Linked DNA regions of Spirosoma rhododendri. The protein of the gene in region 2 interacts with the protein of the main gene of each other region in a pairwise test. Links are inferred from orthologs where the notes say so. Each region holds a gene or a part of one and is shown on either strand. Other genes may lie near its edges.

Region 1 (8,014 bases), 2.3 Mb from region 2 along the record:
TGATCTGCTCGTGCGTACGTGGGTTTTTAACGATGTTAGCGTTCAGACGGATGCTAAAAAGTATAAGATACCCGCTGTACTACCAACGGGAGGAGGATTATTCGGTGATGAGAACGTCTTGGTATTCAAGAAAGATGGTACGTTCACGGCTATGGTCAATAAAGTTCCCAAGACCGGCAAATGGGCTTTGCAGGATAAAAAACTGACGTTGACTGATCTTTTCAAAGGGGAGACAACTTGGACTGTGAATACGCTGTCAGCAAATGATTTGGCTTTCTCTACCATCGCAGTCGATCTGCGAAAAGGTAAGAGTATAAACGATAGCAAGGCTTATTCAGCAGAGGAAGGATGGGCTGGCGAAATGAGTTTGCTTTTATTGACTATGCTCGACAAAAACTACGGTGGAACGATTGACTTCAGCAAAGAACCTGAACCTAAGAGTGTTCAGTTGCTGGTGAACGGTAAGGCGAAATAAGAAGCCGTTACCGTACCCGGTAACGATACAGGGAATCGGCCCTGACGATACAAAGCCCTTGTATCGTCAGGGCCGATTCGGTAAAAGTTGAATGCGAATCAGTCGCTTCCCGGCATCATTTGGCTGGCTAACGCTGACACTGTCGATGTACATACCCGGCTGTGCTACCCGTTGCCGAACCACGGCATTGCTCACAATTTTGCTGTTGATAATGTACGTTGCCTCGCTGTCGGAATAGTCGAACAACCGCACCCTGCACCGATTGATTGCCCGTACCGCTGGGACTAACGTGATCGTAGATTTCCCGGCTGGCAGGTTTGATCTGATTGTAAGTCGGCAGCGATACGGTTCTTGGCCGGTTCTGAGCCTGAGAAACGAATCCGGCTAATAGCAGCAGGCTTAGCAGTATGATACGCATGATGCAAGTAGTAGTACAGTCGACAGACCCGCAGCAACCGAATAGCGTTGCAACGACGGATTATTACAGGCCGTATTGATCGAGTAAGTACGTCAGTGCGGCCATCGACGCAGCGCCCAGTTCTAACTCCCGCTGACTAACCGCTTCGAACCGGTCGACGGGCGTATGGTGATAGTCGAAATACCGCTGCGAATCGGGTTTGAAGCCGAATAGTACCGTGCCCGTCTGGGCGAGCGGGCCAATGTCGGCCCCACCGCTGCCGGGACCAATGTCGGTCAGACCGTAGGGAGCGAGCAGCGGTGCCCAGCGCATAGCTTTAGCTCGCTCTTCGGGTTTGCCGACGATGCCGAAGCCACGTGGCGTGAACCCACCCTCGTCGGACTCGATAGCCGCGATGGTTTTTTCGTTGTTCTGCTTCGCCAGATCGGCGTATTTGATGCCCCCGCGCAGGCCGTTTTCTTCGTTCATAAACATCACCGCACGCAGCGTCCGCTTGGGTTTGATACCCAGCGCCTTCATAATCCGCAACACCTCGATCGATTGTACACAGCCCGATCCGTCGTCGTGCGCCCCTTCGGCTAGGTCCCACGAATCGAGGTGACCACCGATCACGATAATCTCGTCGGGCTTCTCGCTGCCTTTGATTTCGCCAACCACGTTGTATGACTTCGCGTCGGGCAGCGTTTCGCAATTCTGTTTGAAATAGAACGTCAGCGACGGATTTTCGGTCAGTGACTTACTGAGCAAATCAGCCCCGTTGGTACTGATAGCTGCCGTTGGAATCAGCGGGACGCCGGTGCCGTAGCGCGTTCCGCCCGTATGTGGCTGATCGTCGTGCCGGTTGCTCATCGACCGGACAATCGCGCCCACCGCTCCGAGTTTGGCCGCTTCAGTTGCCCCGTTGGCCCGCTGATCGACCGCCCCGCCGTATGCGTCGAACGTATTGAGTTTGGTCGGGTCCATCGGTCGGTTGAAGAACACGATTTTACCCTTCACCTTTTCGGTGCCCAAGGCCCGCAGTTCAGGAAACGACTTTACCTCGATTACCTGCGCTTCGACACCCTTCGGATTTGTCGCTACCGACCCGCCGAGTGCCGCAATCGGCACTGTTGTTTTCTTACTGCCGCTGTGGATATACGCTTCTTCTTTAGCGCCCCGCACCCAGTGCGGTACCATCACTTCCTGCAAAAACACCCGGTCGAAGCCCTGCTGCTCCATCACCTGCTTTGTCCAGTCGACCGCTTTTTGCGCCCCCTCCGACCCGCTGAGCCGTGGCCCAATCTGCTTAGTCAAGTGCCGCAGCCACTCGTATGATTTCCCGTTTGCGAGGGCTTCGTTGTAAATCCGTCGGATCGCGACCGAGTCCGAATTTTGCGCCAGCACCGAGCTAGCGAGCAGCGAAAGCAGCAGCGTAGTAATTTTTTTCATGGTTGGGGTTGTATTCGTGAACCGGTAAGATACAGAAACCCCAATTTACTTACACAGTATTGGTCAACACAACAACGCCCGGCTACTGCTACAGTGACCGGGCGTTGTTGTGTTATCTGCGGTTAGCAGTCTATTTCTCTTTGTGTTTAATGGCCGTGCTGATGTGCCATAGTGTGTCGGCACTCAAATCAACTTCTCCGTCGAGCCATTCCACGTAATATTCTTTATTGGCAACGGTGTTGAATAGGGTCGGATTATGCAGGCTTTCAAACGCTTCGGTCTGTAAAAAAGGGTTGATGTCCGCCACTTTCGTTTCACCGGTTCCAAACGTCAACGCGAGTTTGTAGTCAGGTAGGGGAGTGACTTGAGTAAGTAAGTGCATCAAGGCTAGTGTAAAGTGAGCGAAACGAATTGATTATTGTACACAAAAAGACGCCCGGCTACTCTCTCAGCAGCCGGGCGTCTTTCTTATCACCTCTTTCTTCTAGAAGAGCTTACATATTGATCGCCCGGTTGTCGGTGGCAGCAAGGCAGGCTTCTTTGAAGGCTTCGGTGTAGGTCGGGTGGGCGTGCGACATACGTGAGACGTCTTCAGCCGATGCCCGGAACTCCATCGCGACGACCGCTTCGGCGATCATATCGGCGGCACGGGGCCCGATGATGTGAACGCCCAGAATTTCGTCGGTTTCTTTGTGAGCCAGTACTTTCGCCAGGCCGTCGATGTCCATACTGGCGCGGGCGCGGCCCAGTGCTTTGAACGGAAACGAACCCGTCTTGTACGGAATGCCCTGCTGCTTCACTTCCTCTTCCGTGTACCCAACGGCCGCTACTTCCGGCCAGGTGTAGACGACGTTCGGAATAAGCCGGTAGTGAATATGCGGCTTCTGCCCGACAATCGTTTCGGCGATGTATGTACCTTCTTCTTCGGCTTTGTGGGCCAGCATGGCTCCCCGGATCACGTCGCCAAGCGCGTAAATGTGTGGGACGCTGGTGCGGAGGTTGCTGTCGACTTCGATTTTACCGCGCTCGTCGGCTTTTAGGCCAGCCGCTTCGAGGTTCAGTCCGTCGGTGTAGGGGCGACGGCCGACCGATACCAGGCAATAGTCGCCGGTGAGGGTGATCGATTTGCCATCGGGCGTGTCGACGTTGACGACGACCTCATCGCCCGTGTTTTCAACCTTCGTGACTTTGTGCTTGAAATAGAAATCAGCACCGAGTTTTTTGACGGCCCGCTGCAACTCCTTACCCATCGTCTTGTCCATCGTCGGGATCATCGAATCGGCAAACTCGATGAATGAGACTTTGGCACCTAGCCGGGCGTAGACAGAACCCAGTTCGGCACCGATAACGCCCGCGCCGATCACGATCATGTGCTTCGGAATTTCGGGCAGGTTCAGGGCTTCGGTCGAGGTGATGACCCGCGTTTTATCAATCGGCATCGACGGGAACGACATCGGCTTCGAGCCGGTGGCAATCACGATGTTCTTACCCGTGATCGTCTGCTCCGAACCGTCGTCTTTCGTAATTTTTACCGTGTTTGCATCGACAAACGAGCCGAGGCCGTGCAGTTCGTCGATTTTGTTTTTCTTCATCAGGAAGGTAATGCCCTTCGTGGTCTGGTCGACGACCGTATTCTTGCGGTCGATCATCTGACCCAGATCGACCTGCAAATCAGCTACTTTGATGCCGTGTTCGGCAAAGGTATGGGCCGCGTTGTAAAAATGCTCCGATGAGTCGAGCAGGGCTTTCGACGGAATACAGCCCACGTTCAGGCAGGTGCCGCCGAGTGTCGCATATTTTTCAATAACAGCGGTTTTCAACCCAAGCTGCGCGCAGCGGATAGCCCCTGTGTAGCCCCCCGGTCCGGAGCCGATAAAAATTACGTCGTAGTCCATGATATGTATTGGGAATGTAGTTTAAGGTCTAAAGTATAACGTTTAAGGTTGTTCCTCGCCCGAATCTAACGGCCACAGAACGTTAAACCTTACCCCTTAAACCTTGAACACGCTGTTAGCATTGCGAGTGCAAATTTGGTTCAGAATTCGATTGCCCAAACCGATTTCTGGAAAATCGTGTTGCAGAGTCGGCGGGGGGCTTCGTTTCGGGCATCCCGACCACCGTATCTATGCGTCTTTCGATTGGTTTTGTTGCCCTTTTTGCGCTGACTATCAGCAGTTGTTCCGATCCGGCGAAGTCCGACCAACCCCCGGTTTATTTCGATGTGCTGGGGTACGTCCGCCAGCAGATTGCGGGGCTATCGGCGCAGAAGCCGCTGGTCAACAAAGACGCCACGATCAACAAAGAGCACAGCCATCACTCGACCCGCGACATCGACTGGGCGCGTGAACTCGACCTGTTTACCCAGGCCGACATCAACAAACCCGCCCTTCGCAGCAGCTATCGGATCACCCGCCCCGACTCGCTGACGTACCAATACACGCTCAAACCGACCGAAGAACGGCTGACGGTGCGTTCGCTGACTGTCCGGCTCGATGCTGCTACTCGCCAGCCCCGGCAGATCGACGCCGTGCTGAAAACCAGTAATGCGCTGTATTCATCGGAGCGGCACCTGACGCTCGACAGCGGTCCCGCCAGTGAAAAAACGTGGCGTGTGCAGCACTACAAACTCGCTGGTTATCAGAAGCTTTCGTACTTCGATCAGAATACGTTTCAGGTGGAAGGCCGGTTGCAGTAAGCCACTGGCAATCGGTTGGCAAGGCAATTGCACTGGAGAAGACAGACCGTAAAATCATTTTTTTGGGCGGTTGGCTCCCCATCTTTTTTCTATCTTTGTTCACCTAGCCGCTGAACGAAAGCCGTTCGGAGGCCGTTGTTTTTTCATCAACCTGACAATCAGCCGTTCCGGCAATTTTGTGTTGCAGCAACGGTTCCAGCTATGAGCGACGCCATCAAACATGAGTGCGGTATTGCCCTTATCCGGCTCCGTAAACCGTATCAGTATTACATCGACAAATACGGCACGGCCCTCTACGGAGCCAACAAGCTGTATCTGCTGATGGAAAAACAGGTGAACCGGGGGCAGGATGGTGCCGGTATCGCTAACATCAAGATCGACGTGCCGCCCGGCAGTCGCTACATCAGCCGGTATCGCTCCGTCGATCAGCGTCCGGTGACCGACATCTTCGAGAAGGTCAATAAGAAATTCAGCAAGGCACTTAAGGGTAACAAAGACAAGGCGAAAGACGCCCAGTGGCTTCAGCAGAACGTCGCCTTCACCGGCGAGGTCTGGATGGGCCACCTGCGCTACGGTACCCATGGCTCCAACGAGATTGAAAACTGCCATCCGATGCTGCGGCAAAGCAACTGGCGCAGCCGGAACCTGGTCGTAGCGGGCAATTTCAACATGACCAACGTTGAGAAGTTGTTCGACAAACTGGTGTCGCTGGGGCAGCACCCCAAAGACAAGGTCGACACGGTGACGGTGATGGAGAAGATCGGCCATTTCCTCGATGAAGAGAATCAGCGCGTATTCGACCGCTTTAAGGGCATCTACGAAAACCCCGAGCTGTCGGACATCATCGAAGACAACATCGACATGCAGCGGGTACTGCACCGCTCGTGCCGCGATTTCGACGGGGGTTACGCGATGGTCGGTATGACGGGCTACGGTGCATCGTTCGTTGCCCGTGATCCGGCTGGCATTCGCCCGGCGTATTACTATGCCGACGATGAAGTCGTGGTAGTTGCGTCGGAAAAGCCCGCCATCAAGACGGCGTTCAACGCTGAGTATAGTCAGATTAAAGAAGTGCAGCCCGGCCACGCGCTGATCATTGATAAGCACGGCGAATACAACGAGCTACAGTTTGTAGAGCCCACGGAAAAGCGGTCGTGCAGCTTCGAGCGGATTTACTTCTCCCGCGCCACCGATCCCGATATTTATAACGAGCGCAAAACGCTGGGTAAACTGCTCATTCCGCAGATCCTGAAAGAGGTCGATTATGACCTTGAAAACACTGTCTTCTCATACATTCCGAATACGGCTGAAACCGCGTTTTTCGGTATGGTCGAGGGCCTGGAAGAGTACTTGTACAAGCAGCGGAAGAAAGCGATTATGGACGGCATCCTGTTTGAGGAAGAACTCGACAAGGTGCTGGCGTTCCGGCCGCGGATTGAAAAGCTCGTGTCGAAAGATGTGAAGATGCGGACGTTTATTACCGACGATTCACAGCGCGACGAAATGGTGTCGCACGTATACGACACAACGTTTGAGGTGATCCGCAAAGGCATCGATAATGTGGTGGTGGTCGATGATTCGATCGTGCGCGGCACGACGCTGGAGAAGAGTATCCTGCGAATGCTCGACCGGCTCGGCCCAAAGAAGATCATCATCGTATCATCGGCTCCGCAGATTCGTTTCCCCGACTGCTACGGCATCGACATGTCGAAGTTCAAGGAGTTCGTTGGGTTCCGGGCGGCTCTTGAACTGATTCGCGAGCGGGGTATGGAAAACCTGATCGACGAAGTGTACGCGCAAAGCGTAGCCGCTATCGAATCGGGGAACGCCACGAAAGTGAACCACGTAAAGGCGCTGTTCGATCCGTTTACGCACGAAGAACTGTCGAAGAAAGTCGCGCAAATCGTTACGCCAGACGACCTCAAAGCTGAAGTGGCCGTGGTTTACCAGACCGTTGAGAATCTGCACGTTGCCTGCCCCAACCACTCGGGCGACTGGTACTTTACGGGCAACTACCCCACACCCGGCGGCAACAACGTCGTCAACAAAGCCTTCGTCAATTTCATGGAAGGCCGGCTGGTGCGGGCGTACTAACGCTGATCAGTTCCTGCCAGAAAGAGACGCTAATCCGGCGTCTCTTTTTTTTGTATCATTACAGACCGGTAAACGCTATACACTATGGAATTCATCGCCGAAAAGACAGCCTACGAAGCGGAACGCGGAAAACCCATGCCCAGTAAAGTCCACGCCTACGTACAGGCAAATCTGATTTTTGAATTGAAGTCGTGCTATAAAGATCGCTTTACATTTCTGTCTGAGTTGAGCCTTGATCTGAACGGCTGGAGAAGCGTACCTGACCTGTCGATATATCCCAAATTGTCCATTGACGTTCGGCAGGATGAAATTCGCATGACCGAACCCCCATTGTGCGCTATCGAGATTATATCACCCATGCAGTCCTTGCAGGAACTGGTCGATAAGGCGAGAGCTTACTTCGAGCACAAGGTGCAATCCTGCTGGCTGGTACTGCCCGGTTTGCGCTCGATCTACGTGTTCCGTTCGTTTGATTCATTCAGCACATTTACTCATACCGATACGCTGCTGGACGATGTGCTGTCGGTCAGTATCCCGTTGGCCGACGTTTTTGAGTAAGCCGGAACCTGTACTGCTGGTCGGGTAGCGAGTAGAAATTGATCAGTAAGGCCCACAAGAGCGAGTTATTTTGCAACAATGCTGCAAAATAACTCGCTTTTGTGTTTGACGGATTCACGCTGTTCTTATATTTGCAACAATGTTGCATTTATAATTGACAGATGAAACAACTACCTGTAACGGTATTAAGCGGCTTTCTGGGCGCGGGTAAAACGACCCTGCTCAACCACGTGCTGCACAACAAGCAAGGGCTGAAAGTGGCCGTGATCGTCAACGACATGAGCGAGGTCAACGTCGATGCGCAGTTGGTGAAGGATCAGCATACGCTGTCGCGGACGGAGGAGAA
Region 2 (7,982 bases):
ATACCTAGGGCAGAAGCGATTCTCGCTCGAAGGCGGTGAGTCGACCATTCCCGCGCTCGATACGATCATCAGTCAGGCGGCCGAACTGGGTGTCGAAGAAGTGATGATCGGGATGGCACACCGGGGACGGCTCAACGTGCTGTCGAACATCATGGGTAAGTCCTACGAAGCTATCTTCGACGGCTTTGAAGGTAACGTTCCGCAGCACGCGTACGGCGATGGCGATGTAAAATATCACCTCGGCTATTCGAGTCTGCTGCATACCCCGGCCGGTAAGGAGATTAGCGTGAAACTGGCCCCTAACCCGTCGCACCTGGAAACCGTCGACCCGGTGGTTGAGGGCTTCGTGCGGGCGCAGGCCGATGAAGAATACAACGGCGACTTCACCCGGATTATGCCAATTCTGATTCACGGCGACGCAGCCGTGGCGGGGCAGGGTATCGTCTATGAAGTGACGCAGATGGCCAAACTGCCCGGCTACACAACCGGCGGTACAGTTCACTTCGTTATAAACAACCAGGTTGGCTTCACCACTGACTTCGACGACGCCCGTTCGTCGATCTACTGCTCGGACGTTGCCAAAATCATCGATGCACCGATTTTTCACGTCAACGGCGACGATCCGGAAGCGGTAATTTTCTGCGCCAAACTGGCCGTTGAATTCCGCGAGAAATTCAAGCGTGACGTGTTTATCGACATGGTCTGCTACCGACGCTACGGACACAATGAGTCCGACGAGCCGAAGTTCACGCAGCCGACGATGTACGGCATCATCGACAAGCACGACAACCCCCGCGAACTCTACAACAAAACACTGATCGAGCGTGGCGATGTGGATGCCGAACTGGCGAAGGGTATGGACACCGAGTTCAAGAAGCAGCTTCAGGAGCGGCTCGACAAGGTGAAGCAGAAAGCCGAGATTCCGTACAAACCGCTGCGGCTCGACCTCGACTGGGCCGAACTGCGCTACTCCGAACCCGAAGACTTTGAGAAGTCGCCGGAGACGGGCGTACCTGCCGAAACGCTCGAAACCATCGGCAAAGCCCTGACATCGGTGCCGCAAGGATTCAAGCCGCTGAAGCAGATCGACAAGCTGCTGAAAGACCGGCAGGCCATGCTGACCGACAGCAAGATGGTAAACTGGGGTACGGCCGAACTGCTTGCCTATGGGTCGCTGCTGCTGGAAAACAAGCCGGTCCGTCTGAGCGGGCAGGATGTGCAGAGGGGGACGTTCTCGCACCGCCACGCCGTACTGCACGACGCCGAAACAAACGAAACATACTCGTCGCTCGACCATATCGCCGAGGGACAGACGAAGCTACAGATTTACAACTCGCTGCTGTCGGAATACGGCGTGCTGGGTTTTGAATACGGTTACGCGATGGCTAACCCCCACGCGCTGGTGATCTGGGAAGCTCAGTTCGGCGATTTCTCGAACGGCGCGCAGATCATCATCGACCAGTTTATTTCGGCCGCTGAGTCGAAATGGGGTATTCAGAATGGTCTGACCATGCTGTTGCCGCACGGCTACGAAGGGCAGGGACCGGAGCACTCCAACGCCCGCCCGGAGCGGTATCTGCAACTGTACGCGGAATACAACATGGTCGTGGCCAACATCACGACCCCGGCCAACCTGTTCCACGTCATGCGTCGGCAACTGACGTGGGCGTTCCGTAAGCCACTGGTGATTATGTCGCCGAAGTCGCTGCTGCGCCACCCGAAAGTGGTTTCGCCATTGGAAGACCTAACCAACGGTTCATTCCAGGAAGTGCTGGGCGACAGCTACGTCGATGCCAAGAAGGTGAAGCGGGTGCTGCTTTGCACGGGTAAGGTGTACTACGATCTGCTCGAAAAGCAGCAGGCCGATCAGCGCGACGATGTAGCGATCATCCGGCTGGAGCAACTAGCTCCGCTGCCTAAAACGCAGATCGACGCTGAACTGGCAAAATACACCGACGCGCAGGTATTCTGGGTACAGGAAGAACCTGAAAATATGGGTTACTGGACCTACCTGCTTCGTGTAGGCATGGTCCTTCCGATCATTGGCCGGAAAGCGTCGGCATCACCCGCCAGTGGGTATCCGAAAGTACACAGTCAGGAACAGGCCGATATCGTTCGGCGTGCATTTGAATAAATGAGTTTGAGGTTTTTCGTTTAAGGGTTTAAGTTGCCTCCCGGCAGCACAAACCATGAACTACATACCACAAACTACAAACCCGGAAATAATGGCCGTTGAGATGAAAATCCCCCCCGTTGGGGAATCGATTACCGAAGTAACCGTTGGTACCTGGTACAAAAAAGAAGGCGACACGGTGAAGATGGACGAAGTGATTTGCGGATTAGAATCTGACAAAGCCACCTTCGAACTGAATGCTGAAGCCGATGGCGTACTGCACATTCTGGCGCAGGAAGGCGATGTGTTGCCTATTGGTGCCAGCATTTGCAGCATCGACGGCAACGGCAGCGCACCAGCCGCTGCCCCCGCAGCACCGGCCGCCCAGAAAGAAGAGCCTGCTCCAGCTCCCAAAGCGGAGGCTGCTCCGGCCCCGGCGGCAGAAGCTGCTCCCGCTGCTTCGTCGGCAGGTCAGGTAATCGAAATGAAAGTTCCCGCTGTTGGTGAGTCGGTTACGGAAGTGACCATCGCGTCGTGGAGCAAGAAAGACGGCGATCAGGTCGCGCTGGACGAAGTGCTGTGCGAACTGGAATCCGATAAAGCCACCTTTGAATTACCCGCTGAAGCGGCCGGTACGCTCCGTATCGTGGCTGAAGCCGGTGCTACATTGCCCATCGGTGCCTTGATTGCTAAAATTGAAACGAGTGCTGGTGCGGCCAAACCCGCTGCGGCACCGTCGCCTGAACCTGGTCGCCCAGCGGCCGAACCGGCGCAGCAGGCTGCATCGAACGGACAAAATGGCTACGCGGCCAACCATCCGTCGCCAGCAGCGGCCAAGATTCTGGACGAGAAAGGCGTAACAGCACAGGCCGTTCAGGGTAGTGGCGTTGGCGGACGCATCACCAAAGAAGATGCGATGAAAGCATCGCCTGCACCTGCTGAAGCCCCTGCTGCCAAGCCCGCAGCACCAGCTAAACCAGCTGCCCCCGCCCCGCAGGCGGCACCAGCCCCGGCCGGATCGCGTAATCAGCGCACCGAGCGGATGACGTCGCTGCGTCGGACCATCGCCCGCCGACTGGTGTCGGTGAAAAACGAAACGGCCATGCTGACGACCTTCAACGAGGTCGACATGAAGCCGGTGATGGATCTGCGCAACAAGTACAAAGACAAGTTCAAAGAGAAGCATGGCGTTGGGCTTGGCTTCATGTCGTTCTTCGCTAAAGCCGTTTGTGCCGCGCTGAAAGATTTCCCGGCGGTGAACGCCCAGATCGACGGCGACAACATCGTGTTCAACGATTTCTGTGATATCTCCATCGCCGTTTCGACGGAACGGGGACTGGTTGTTCCGGTCATTCGGAACGCTGAGCAGATGAGCTTTGCCGGCATCGAAAAGGAAATTGTCCGGTTGGCTGGTCTGGCCCGCGACAACAAACTGACCATCGATCAGATGACTGGTGGTACGTTTACAATCACCAACGGTGGTACATTCGGGTCGATGCTGTCGACGCCGATTATCAACGCGCCACAGTCGGCAATTCTCGGTATGCACAACATCGTTGAGCGGCCAGTGGTGGTGAACGGTGAGATCGTTGTTCGGCCGATTATGTACCTGGCCCTGTCGTACGATCACCGCATCATCGACGGTAAAGAGTCGGTTAGCTTCCTGGTGCGAGTCAAGCAGATCCTCGAAGATCCCGCCCGGCTGCTGCTGGAGATGTAAGACAATAATTACCCGTACAAAAAAGCGTCTAAGTCAGACGCTTTTTTGTTTTTAACAAATGGTAAAAAATACGCCGTTCTAAACCTGGTATTTAGCTGTGGAATTAGTGACAAACACACTCGCAGTTAAAACCTATGAACAAGAAGATTTTTGTTTCGCTAGCCCTGACACTGCTGTCTTTCGCATGGGCGAATGGTCAGGCTCCGGCTCGTACTGCCAATGGAAAACCGACCGTTGTTTTTGTACACGGATTATGGGCCGATGGCTCGTCGTGGAGTAAAGTAATCGCGCCCTTGCTCGCCAGTGGCTATCCGGTTATCTCCGTGCAGAACCCAACGACATCGCTGGAAGACGACGTGGCTGCGACGAAGCGGGCCATTGCGCGGGCTGAAGGCGACGTTGTACTGGTTGGTCATTCGTGGGGTGGCTTCGTGATTTCCGAAGCGGGCAACGACCCGAAAGTGAAGGCGCTGGTCTACGTAGCGGCCCTGATGCCCGACAACGGGGAAACAATTCCATCGCTTAGCGCGAAGGCTGCGGCCACGAAACTGGGAACGTTCCTGAAACCGGCTGATGGCTTTCTTACCCTGTCGAAAGAAGGTGTTATGCAGGCATTCGCGGGCGACGTAAGCAAGGCCGAGCAGGAGTTGATTTTCGCGACGCAGCCACCCGCTTCGGAATCTGTGTTCAAGGCCGAAGCCAGCAACGTAGCCTGGAAGCAGAAACCAAGCTGGTACATCGTGGCTACCAAAGACGGTGCTATCAACCCTGATCTGGAGCGGATGATGGCGAAACGGGGTAATGCAAAAACCACTGAAATCAGCGCCAGCCACGTACCGATGGTATCGAAGCCAGCCGAAGTGCTCAAGGTAGTAAAAGAAGCCGCCGACAGCGTGAAGTAAGAGTTATCCGAAGCGTTGAAAAAACAAACCCCGGCCATCTGACCGGGGTTTGTCGTTTTTTGGGTAGCTTAAGAAACTGCGTAGCCTGTATGCTGGCGGAGATGTTCCGGGTGGAAGCCTAGCACGATAGCCTGTTTTGGTATTCCCGCTGCAACGAGTGCGTCTGTAACCGACCGATCTGTGTTATCTTCCTGCACCCAGACTTTTTCATCGATTATGTCAATTCGAATGATGGGCTGAACAATGTGTTTTAATCCATCCCATCCCATACTGACTAGCATGTATCGATCACGGTCTGAATCGAATACGACGTCGTCCCGTACCGGCTGACCAACTGAATACGACGCATACTCAGTCAACTGATGGCGGATTAACTGACGGTAGTGGCTCACGGTATCCATTGAATAATCGTTTCGTCTTCTTCATCAAAAATAAGTAAACTGATAGAGAATGTATCCCGTACCAGTTCACCGAATTCGTTCTGAAATAGATTCACGTAAGCACGCTGCGGTATGGCCAAGTATATCGGTCGGTCAGGCTGTTGTAGGGCCAGTATACGTTTATACAACGCATACTGGCCTGCGGCACTTTCCATATCAGCAACGGGCGATACGCTCAGGAAACTTTTGATTTCAACCGCAATCTTATAGTCCTCGCGTTCGGCTCCAATCGTATCATTCTGCGCGCCTAAGTCAACATAAAGTTTTCGGTCACCAAACTTCAGATAAAGCGGGTCATCGGTAATCCGCCAACCATCTTTTTCCAAGGCTTTCACGACTAAGCTATGATAGAGATCCCGCGCGGACATGACTATCCTTTGATCAGGCTCACGCCCGTCATGATCGGTGGTTGCGGTACGCCGAGCAGTTGCAGCACCGTGGGGGCGATATCGGCGAGTTTACCATCGTTCAGGGCGGGGTGGTAGTCGTTGTCGACCAGGATGCACGGCACGAGGTTGGTCGTGTGGGCGGTGTTGGGCGACCCGTCTTCGTTGAGCATAAACTCGGCGTTACCGTGGTCAGCGATGATGATCGTGGTATAGCCGTGGGCTAACGCAGCTTCCGTAACGGCTTTCGCGCAGGCATCGGCAGTTTCGGCGGCCTTCACAACGGCCTCAAACACACCCGTATGGCCCACCATATCCGTATTGGCGAAGTTCAGGCAAACGAAATCCGTTTCTGCGTTTTCCAGCTCGGGAATAATCTTGTCGCGGATGTCGAAGGCCGACATCTCGGGTTTCTGATCGTAGGTTTTGATGGGAATTACTACCTGTTCGCCCTGCTCATTAACGACGGTCATCTCTTTCGGCGACGGAGCCAACAGGCGTTTCTCACCCGTAAACGGCTCTTCGCGGCCGCCCGAAAAGAAGAACGTTACGTGCGGGTATTTCTCCGTTTCGGCAATGCGAATCTGCGTTTTACCCGCTCCGGCCAATACCTCGCCCAGCGTATTTTCCAGGTTGTCTTTCTCGAAAATGACCTTTACGCCCACAAATTCGTCGTCGTATTTGGTCATTGTGATGTAGTTCAGGTCCAGCTTGTGCATGCCCTGGTCCGGAAAATCTTTCTGCGTCAGGGCCTGCGTAATTTCGCGGCCCCGGTCGGTGCGGAAGTTGAAGCACAGCACTACGTCACCCTCCTCGATTACGGCCACGGGCGAACCGGTCGGCTGTGATACGATCAGCGGCTTGATGAATTCGTCGGTTACGTCGGCGTCGTACGAAGCCTGTAGCGCACTGATGACGCCGTCCGGCGAAATAGGCTGACCGATGCCCTTCACCATCGCGTCATACGCCACTTTTACCCGTTCCCAGCGATTGTCGCGGTCCATCGCGTAGTAGCGTCCAACCACGCTGGCGATCTGACCGGTGGTCTGGGCCATGTGCTGCTGTAAGTCCGAGATGTAGTCAACACCGCCTTTGGGGTCGGTGTCGCGGCCGTCGGTGAAGGCGTGAACGAATACGTCGGTCAGCTGATGCGCGTGCGCAATCGACAGTAGCCCTTTCAGGTGGTCGGTATGGGCGTGAACACCCCCGTCAGACACCAGCCCGATGAAGTGTACTTTTTTGCCGTTGGCTTTGGCGAAGTTGAGTGCGTCGACCAGAATCGGCTCATTATCAAGCGTGTGCTCGTCGACGGCTTTGTTGATTTTTACCAGGTCCTGATACACGATGCGACCCGCACCGAGGTTCATGTGACCAACTTCGGAGTTGCCCATCTGCCCAACTGGTAAGCCAACCGCCAGTCCGGACGCTTCAAGCGTGCTGTGCGGGTATTTACCGTAGAGCGAGTTGATGAAGGGCGTATGAGCCGCTTCGATGGCCGACACCGCCGGGTTGATCGGAATCCCCCAGCCGTCGAGAATAATCAGAATGACTTTTTTGTTCATGTTGGTCAATGATTGAATGATAGAGTGATGGAGTGATTGAATGATTGGTGCGCCAGCCTGGTCAATCATTCAATCACTCCATCATTCAATCTTTTGTCAAGTACGCTAGTAACTGTTTGCAGCACCGCTCGACGATCTGGTAGACGTCTTCGAACGCGTCGGGGCCTTCGTAATAGGGATCGGGAACGCTGGGCTGATCGCTGACAGCCGGATCGAATTCACGGAGCAGAAAGATGGTATCCGTCGTGTGCAGACCTGTGCTACGGGAGTTCAGTTTCTCAATAGCATCGAGGTTCAGTTCGTCCATTGCCACGAAATAATCAAACGAAGCGAGGTCGTCGCCGGTCATGCGCCGGGCGCGGTGGGTAAGGGTCAAGCCATGTTCGAGGGCGTTCTGGCGGGTGCGCAGGTCGGGTAGCTGACCAATGTGGTAGGCCGACGTACCCGCCGAATCGCATTCGATCTGACCAGCCAGTCCATTTTCGTCGATAAGCTTACGAAAGACGCCCTCCGCAATGGGCGACCGGCAGATATTGCCCAGACAAACGAATAAAACGCGTATCATCAGCAAACCGGGTGGGTAGATGCACGACACCGACCGTAGCGGTCGACGTGTGGCGGGAAACCCCGCTTATTTTTCAAGGGGTTCATTCAGGGAATCGACCACCACGAAAACGTCTTCGGTGGGCTTCTTCATCAGATACTTCTCGCGGGCGTATTTCTCCCGCAGCCGATCGCTGCCCAGTACTTCGTGCTGGTCAGCGCGAATGGTATCGATCTGCGTCGAATAATAATCGATTTCCCGCTGTAATTCGGTCAGTTTGGCCAGGTTACGAAACTGAGCGATAAAATTGTTGGC

Evidence for each region.
Region 1: the proteins of odhB (region 2) and lpdA interact in binary tests that used the Escherichia coli proteins (3 or more experiments, as listed by UniProt). The link is inferred for Spirosoma rhododendri from one-to-one orthologs.

What each region holds. Positions count from the first base shown.
Region 1 is NZ_CP051677.1:2,555,681-2,563,694, forward strand. Bases 2,017-4,998 are described here. They hold lpdA (dihydrolipoyl dehydrogenase), read right to left. Parts: upstream 4,217-4,998; coding sequence 2,816-4,216; downstream 2,017-2,815. Other genes in these bases: HH216_RS10710 (M28 family peptidase), read right to left, coding at 2,017-2,321; HH216_RS10715 (DUF2442 domain-containing protein), read right to left, coding at 2,452-2,703; HH216_RS10725 (hypothetical protein), read left to right, coding at 4,447-4,998. Also shown: HH216_RS10700 (hypothetical protein), read left to right, coding at 1-475; HH216_RS10705 (hypothetical protein), read right to left, coding at 542-727; more of HH216_RS10710, read right to left, coding at 957-2,016; more of HH216_RS10725, read left to right, coding at 4,999-5,016; HH216_RS10730 (amidophosphoribosyltransferase), read left to right, coding at 5,218-7,110; HH216_RS10735 (Uma2 family endonuclease), read left to right, coding at 7,195-7,668; HH216_RS10740 (GTP-binding protein), read left to right, coding at 7,830-8,014. UniProt on the Escherichia coli protein: Lipoamide dehydrogenase is a component of the glycine cleavage system as well as of the alpha-ketoacid dehydrogenase complexes.
Region 2 is NZ_CP051677.1:280,463-288,444, reverse strand. Bases 1,580-4,529 are described here. They hold odhB (2-oxoglutarate dehydrogenase complex dihydrolipoyllysine-residue succinyltransferase), read left to right. Parts: upstream 1,580-2,225; coding sequence 2,226-3,833; downstream 3,834-4,529. Other genes in these bases: HH216_RS01135 (alpha/beta fold hydrolase), read left to right, coding at 3,968-4,529; HH216_RS01145 (2-oxoglutarate dehydrogenase E1 component), read left to right, coding at 1,580-2,134. Also shown: more of HH216_RS01145, read left to right, coding at 1-1,579; more of HH216_RS01135, read left to right, coding at 4,530-4,735; HH216_RS26835 (XisI protein), read right to left, coding at 4,804-5,136; HH216_RS01125 (element excision factor XisH family protein), read right to left, coding at 5,124-5,510; gpmI (2,3-bisphosphoglycerate-independent phosphoglycerate mutase), read right to left, coding at 5,546-7,123; HH216_RS01115 (low molecular weight protein-tyrosine-phosphatase), read right to left, coding at 7,209-7,688; HH216_RS01110 (FtsB family cell division protein), read right to left, coding at 7,755-7,982. UniProt on the Escherichia coli protein: E2 component of the 2-oxoglutarate dehydrogenase (OGDH) complex which catalyzes the second step in the conversion of 2-oxoglutarate to succinyl-CoA and CO(2).